DNA from 2 places in the Methylophilus sp. DW102 genome. Region 1 is predicted to be linked to the other one. Evidence: riboswitches for the same ligand, from Rfam matches in the RefSeq annotation. Region 1 holds a riboswitch; the other holds the start of a gene.
What was found. A riboswitch is a leader RNA that binds a small molecule or an ion and turns the genes downstream of it on or off. The one in region 1 is predicted to bind cobalamin.
Positions count from the first base shown of each region.

Region 1 (3,400 bases):
TTGATTTTCCTTAGCAAGTGTTGGAGGGCACTCAAGAGGGGGCGTGAGTGACGCTAATCAACAATGGAATTAAAAGTCGGCTTTTAGGCCTACTCGCCAAGTACGAACAAAATCTATTGGGTAGAGAGAGTCAACTGCTGTTTGAATATTGTTTTGATGCTCAAATAAATTATTGACTGCAGCAAAAACGGTGTATTGCTGCACCTTAACATTTAACGAAAGATTGGTTGACTCATAACGACTTTGCCTTTGCGTAGCATTGTTTAAAAAATCGTTATAAACGTAAGCTTGTGAGCGCCAAACATGATTGAGATTCAGGTTGGTGTTTGTAAATATTTTCCAATTAATATTTGCAACGAGAGACTGTCTGGGGGCGCCTGGCAGATTCTTATCTTTGATGAGGGTGCCGCTTTCTTGAAGCTCCCTGTCAATAATGGCCTTGGTGTATGTATAAATCAGGCCTACATTAAGCTCATTACTCAGGTGATAAATATCTTGTAACTCAAAGCCGAGTTTATGGCTCTTGTCTAAGTTGGTATTTATACCAAGTACAGATGGGTCATAATAAATCTCGTTATCCAAATTGGCTCTGAAAGCGCTTAATTTGAGGTGGTTGTTTGTAGTTGTGTGGTTGAGACCAATGTTCAGTGTTCTCACTTTTTGTGGTTTGATGAATCCATTGAAAACAACGTTGAATGACGCGTCATAACCGAAAAATCGATTAATGTCTGGAGCTTCAAAAGCGTAGTTGTAATTGCTAAATAATGAGAGGGACGGCATCAATTGGTAGTTGGCACCTAGGTCCCATGCGCTCAATTGGATGGAGCGATTGAGGGAGTCTCCTCCATTCGGGGTATAAGTGTAAGAGACCTGTTCTTTGCGTAATCCCGCAGATAGTCTAAGGTCTTTAATGGATTGCGGTTTGAATTCTGATGATATGAACAATCCGTGGTTATTCTTTTTCGTGAGATCTGAGGATGTTTTAATTGCTCCATTAAAATCTTGGAAGCCCGAAATCACTGACCATTGATCATTCGTGTACTTGTAAGTCGCTTTAGTGCCTTCATAGTCATAATGAGGCCGATAGCTCGGATAGATAGATGCTTTATCCTCACGAAAGTGAGTAATCTCTATCGATGAATCTGTATTGATCTGGTAGTCCAAGCCAATCTGCCACTGGTCTGAGTTAAGTTCCTGATGGGTATATGACGTAGCCGGGCGACCATTTTGGGATGGATTGTCCTCAAATTGTGCTTTGGACATCGGATTGGGATAACGCAGATCGTTTTTAGTGCTGGAGCCTTGTGCATAAACAGCTAGTTGCTCTGTTGGTTTGATCCTAAGTTTTACTTGTTGAGTATTTGAGTCGTATGCATCGCGGTGGCCTGTTCTATCTTTGGCGCTAAACCCGTCGTGACTATCATGCGATGCACTCGCCGATAAATCTATGTGCTCACTAGAAAACCCAGCACTAATAGCATGATTGCGTTGCCCATAATTACCAGCACTGGTCATGACAGAGGCCCCGTTTCGGCTTTTCGTGTAAATCTGTATGGCGCCTGCTGTTGCGCCATCACCGTAAAGTACTGACCCACTCCCTTTGCTGATCTCTATTCTTTCAATGTTTGCAAGAGGAATGCCAACCAATAGTTGTGGGCTCATGTCGATATTATTTAAGCGTTGACCATCAACGGTAATCACTACATTTTGATAGCCATTTTCACTCCCATAGCCGCGTAAGTTTATGCTTGGTGTGGCTTTGCTACCGAAGTTGGAGCTAATGTTCAATGAGCTCTGTTGTGCAAGATAGTCGAAGAGAGTACTGGCTCCTGATGCTGCAATTTGTTTTGCTGTATGAATTTCGCTGGCATAAGTGGTTTGTGATTCTTTGCGCTCAAAGCCCGAAGATTTAACACTCACTGAGTCTAGTTCTAAATCTTCAGCAAAGACGGGTGATGCGAATAGCGTAGCCATGACGCTATAAAAAAGCTTTTTTTTCATTTTCTTATCCCTGTATCACATGCGACCCCGCATGTGGGTTTACTTTCAATACCGGGGAATCGACAGAAAATGAATAAATGCATCGCTTGTTGGCAAGCCATGCATTCATTATGATCAGACACCGTCACCCCGCGGTATTGCAATTGGGTTGTAAGGCCGGTCTCCGGGCTGGCAAGTCTTGGTCTATCGCCTTCCCAAGTTTTTACTCAGTGGCATATGGATAGACCCGCACTTGCTTACCGTTGCGGGGGCAGCACAGGCATTGCGAACGAGGTTCGCGCACCTGTTTCCCAGTTTCACCCTTGTCTGCAAGAACGCAGACGCAGGCACCTGACAACTGTTCGGCATTCTAGTCTAAAGCAGTGACTTTGACCAGTTGCATGGTATCTTGCGAGGGGCTTCAAATTCTTAATTTACTTTGAAAAAATGCGCTTAGCTATTGACCACACTCGTTTTTTTAAAAGATAATGGACTGATGGATGCCGATTTGAAAAGTCTTGAAGAGCGTGTGACGAAGCTGATTGCTTTGTGCAGCCAGCTGCGTGACGAAAACGTGGAGTTACGTCAGGAGGTCACGCGTTTGCATCAGGAGTCACAATCTCTAAAGCTGAACATGACGCAAGCCAGTGTACAGCTGGAGCGGTTGTTGTCGGCATTGCCTGAGGAAGGTCGTTAGTCATGGCCAAGCAGCCGATTGATATCGAGATCATGGGCCGCGCGTTTAGCGTGACCTGTACCGACGAAGAGCGCGACATTTTATTGCAGGCGGTGGGTTACCTTGATGGTAAAATGCGCGAAATTCGTGATGTGGGCAAGATGGTGAGTGTGGAGCGCATTGCGATCATGGCCGCGCTGAACATTACCCATGAGTTGTTGAATACGCGTAGCGGCGGGGTTGATGTGGGCGATGTGAAAAAGCGCATTTCTACCATGCAGCAGCAGATCGATGATGTTTTGTCCGGCCAGCACAAATTATTGTAATCCGCTTCATTTCACAAAATTTTAACCGTCATTAGTATTAAATGACGTATCATAAAAGTGGTGTGCTAAGGCGTTGCCTGAGTCCAAAATTCCTTGAACTAGTCTTTGTTATAGGTTTCGGCTCATCAGGTGCGGTGCGATCGCACTAAGTTGGGCGGTCTTTTAAGACGCCCTTGGCGTGCGAACCTAATGTACCTTAGGCTGTTACCACCTGAACTTTTTTGGTTCAGGATTAGCGGCTCAGGTAACCCCTTAGCACATCCCCTCTCGCACCTTTGTCTTGTTATCTTAAGGCATGGTATTTCAAGTCCGCCAGGCTAATGATTTCCAGGCAGTTTTCGTGGCAAGACTCCAGAATCACTGGCGGCGCGTAACCGGCTTCACTGGCTTCCAGCCATCTTCTCGCACACAGGCACCA
Region 1 covers NZ_AP029023.1:2,703,394-2,706,793, reverse strand. The annotation lists gene AACH41_RS12855 (TonB-dependent receptor) at 70-2,001, opposite strand; cobalamin riboswitch at 2,138-2,350, opposite strand; gene AACH41_RS12850 (hypothetical protein) at 2,441-2,677, shown strand; gene AACH41_RS12845 (cell division protein ZapA) at 2,680-2,982, shown strand; gene AACH41_RS12840 (DUF2237 domain-containing protein) at 3,266-3,400, opposite strand, start outside.

Region 2 (3,400 bases), 1.3 Mb from region 1:
TTTTATGGCTTTACTGCCGATGCCAAGGTATTTGAAACGCAGATAGACAATGCGCGTGCGGCCCGGTTTGCTGTCAACAGCGGCGTATTGGCCAGAGATGTACGCACACGTGGATATGAGCTTGGTCTGGCTTACCAGTGGGAGCAGAGTTTTGCCCGTGCAAGACTGGCAGATATTGATGTGACGATTGACGGTGCGCCTACCGACAGCGATACAGGTAATTACTTGGCAACACCGGTTGGCGAGATTTTATATGTGACCGTGGGACATCATTTTCCGTCTGTCAACGTGACCGTCGGCGGCGATGCAGAGTTTGCGCAAAAGTACAATAAAGTCAGCGCAGGTACGTTATCGTTCCCGTCGTATGAAGTGTTTAATCTCTATGCCGAATATCAACCTCAGTGGACAGTTAAAACCAAGTGGCGCGTGGATGTGCGTAATTTGTTTGATGATGCCTACGCGGACCGTGCTACCTATCAAGGCTTTGGGACCGTCACGCCACTTTATCAGCCAGGGCGTAGCGTGCTGTTCAGTGTGGCTGCCACTTTTTAGTCGGTTGAAAACCATGTATTACGCCATGATCAAGTGAAAAAAATCCTTGTGAGAGTGCAGGCTGGCCTTCTGGGAAGGGCCTGCACGCAAAAGCCTATAACATCGTCATTTTCAAAAATCTGCTGCATGTATTTGCGTTAAAAACACCAGGCGTGCAAGCACATTTTGTGCGCGGCAAATCGTTAAAAAATATTCCCCAATAAAAACAACCAGTTGCCCGTTGTCAATCAAAATAAATCAATATATTGTGTTTTCTTCAATTGAAAAGCCATAGATATTGTTTTATAGTCGCATCCATACGGTACGCTGAAGAGTGTCCTCTTCTGTGTTTAATAGGGAACCTGGTGCGTGAAACTGCGCAGGAATCACTAAACCAGGGCTGCCCCCGCAACTGTGATCAGCGAGTTGTTTGCTGCAATCGACGCCACTGAGTAAATTCGGGAAGGCACAAGCAAATAATGGTGACCTGAGAGCCAGGAGACCTACCGTGATTTTTTTCTTGTTAACGTTTGAGGCGGGGTGTCCTCGGCAGATACGATTTTTCAGAATCGGGCTTGATATTGGGGTTGCTCGGCCTGAAAAATGTTGTCTATGCCACTTGTCGGGTCACCTTCGCTGCCGGAATTGGGAGCCCATAATGTCACAATACGAATCCATGCAGGCCACGAAACGCGATGGCCGCAAGGAACCTATTAACCTCGACAAAATACATCGCGTCATTGATTGGGCCGCACAAGGCCTCAATAATGTCTCGGTGTCACAAGTTGAATTGCGCTCCCATATCCAGTTTTATGATGGTATCCGCACCGACGATATCCATGAAACCATCATCAAATCTGCTGCCGACCTGATTTCGGAAGAAACCCCGGATTACCAGTACCTGGCTGCACGCCTGAATATTTTTCACCTGCGCAAAATTGCTTATGGCCAGTTTGAGCCACCGCATTTGTTTGACCATGTGACCAACCTGACCGCGCTGGGCAAATACGATCCGCACCTGCTCAAGGATTACAGCCGCGAAGAGTTTGATACGCTGAATGGCTATCTGGACCACTGGCGCGATATGAATTTCTCTTACGCCGCTGTCAAGCAGCTTGAGGGCAAATATCTGGTACAAAACCGCGTCACCAAAAAGATCTACGAGAGCCCGCAGTTCCTTTACATTCTGGTGGCGATGAGCCTGTTTGCCAACTACAAGGGCCAGGCACGCCTCGATTACATCAAGCGTTTTTATGATGCGGTGTCTACCTTCAAGATCTCACTGCCGACGCCAATTATGTCTGGCGTGCGGACGCCGACACGCCAGTTCAGCTCTTGCGTGCTGATTGAGTGTGACGACAGCCTGGACAGTATCAACGCCACCTCCAGCGCGATTGTGAAGTATGTGTCGCAGCGCGCCGGTATCGGCGTCAACGCGGGCCGTATCCGTGCGCTGGGCAGTGAAATCCGTGGTGGTGAAGCACAGCACACCGGCTGCCTGCCGTTCTACAAGTTGTTCCAGTCTGCGGTCAAATCCTGCTCACAGGGCGGCGTGCGCGGCGGGGCGGCGACGTTGTTCTACCCATTGTGGCACCTTGAGGTTGAATCCCTGCTGGTCCTCAAAAACAACCGCGGCGTGGAAGAAAACCGCGTGCGCCACCTCGACTACGGCGTGCAGATCAACCGCCTCATGTACCAGCGCCTGATCAAAGGTGAACAGATCACCTTGTTCTCGCCGCATGATGTGCCCGGTCTGTATGACGCGTTCTTTGCCGATCAGGATACCTTTGAGCGCCTCTACACCCAGTACGAAGCCGATGACAGCATCCGCAAGCGCAGCTTGCCTGCAGTAGACTTGTTCTCGCTCATGATGCAAGAGCGCGCCGGTACCGGCCGTATCTACATCCAGAACGTGGACCATTGCAACACACATAGCCCGTTTGATCCGGCCGTTGCACCGGTGCGCCAGTCCAACCTGTGTATGGAAATCGCACTGCCGACCAAGCCACTCAATGACATCAACGACACCGAAGGCGAAATTGCGCTGTGTACCCTGTCAGCATTTAACCTGGGCGCGCTGGAATCGCTGGACGAGCTCGAAGGTCTGGCCGACCTCGTGGTTCGTGCATTAGATGCCTTGCTCGAATACCAGGATTACCCAGTCAAAGCCGCGCTCAACGCCACCAATAAGCGCCGTTCATTGGGCGTGGGCGTGATCAATTATGCCTATTACCTGGCCAAAAACGGCACCAGCTATACTGACGATGCTGCGCTGGGCCTGACCCACCGTACCTTTGAGGCGATTCAGTACTATCTGCTAAAAGCGTCCGTACAACTGTCTCGCGAGTTTGGCGCGTGTGGTGCGTTTAACGAGACCACTTATGCCAAAGGCATTTTGCCGATTGATACCTACAAAAAAGACCTGGATGCCGTGTGCAACGAGCCGCTGCGTCTGGATTGGGAAAGCCTGCGCAAGGAAATCCAGAAAGATGGCTTGCGCAATTCCACGCTGACGGCGCTGATGCCTTCCGAGACTTCCAGCCAGATTGCCAATGCCACCAACGGCATTGAGCCACCGCGTGGCCTGGTCTCGGTCAAGCAATCCAAAGACGGCATCTTGCGCCAGGTGGTGCCTGAGATTGACCGCCTGCGTAACCAGTACCAGTTGTTGTGGCGCATCCCCAGCAATGACGGCTACCTCAAGCTGGTGGGCGTGATGCAGAAGTTTGTCGATCAATCGATTTCAGCCAATACCAACTACGACCCAACCCGTTTTGAAGGCGGCCGCGTGCCGATGAAGCAACTGCTGAAAGACCTGCTGCAAGCCTACAAACTTGGCGTTAAAACGCTGTACTACCACAACACCCGC
Region 2 covers NZ_AP029023.1:965,669-969,068, forward strand. The annotation lists gene AACH41_RS04545 (TonB-dependent receptor) at 1-552, shown strand, start outside; cobalamin riboswitch at 835-1,057, shown strand; gene nrdA (class 1a ribonucleoside-diphosphate reductase subunit alpha) at 1,190-3,400, shown strand, end outside.
Region 2: it holds a riboswitch for cobalamin, as region 1 does, so the genes downstream of both, nrdA (class 1a ribonucleoside-diphosphate reductase subunit alpha) here and AACH41_RS12855 (TonB-dependent receptor) in region 1, are expected to answer to the same signal.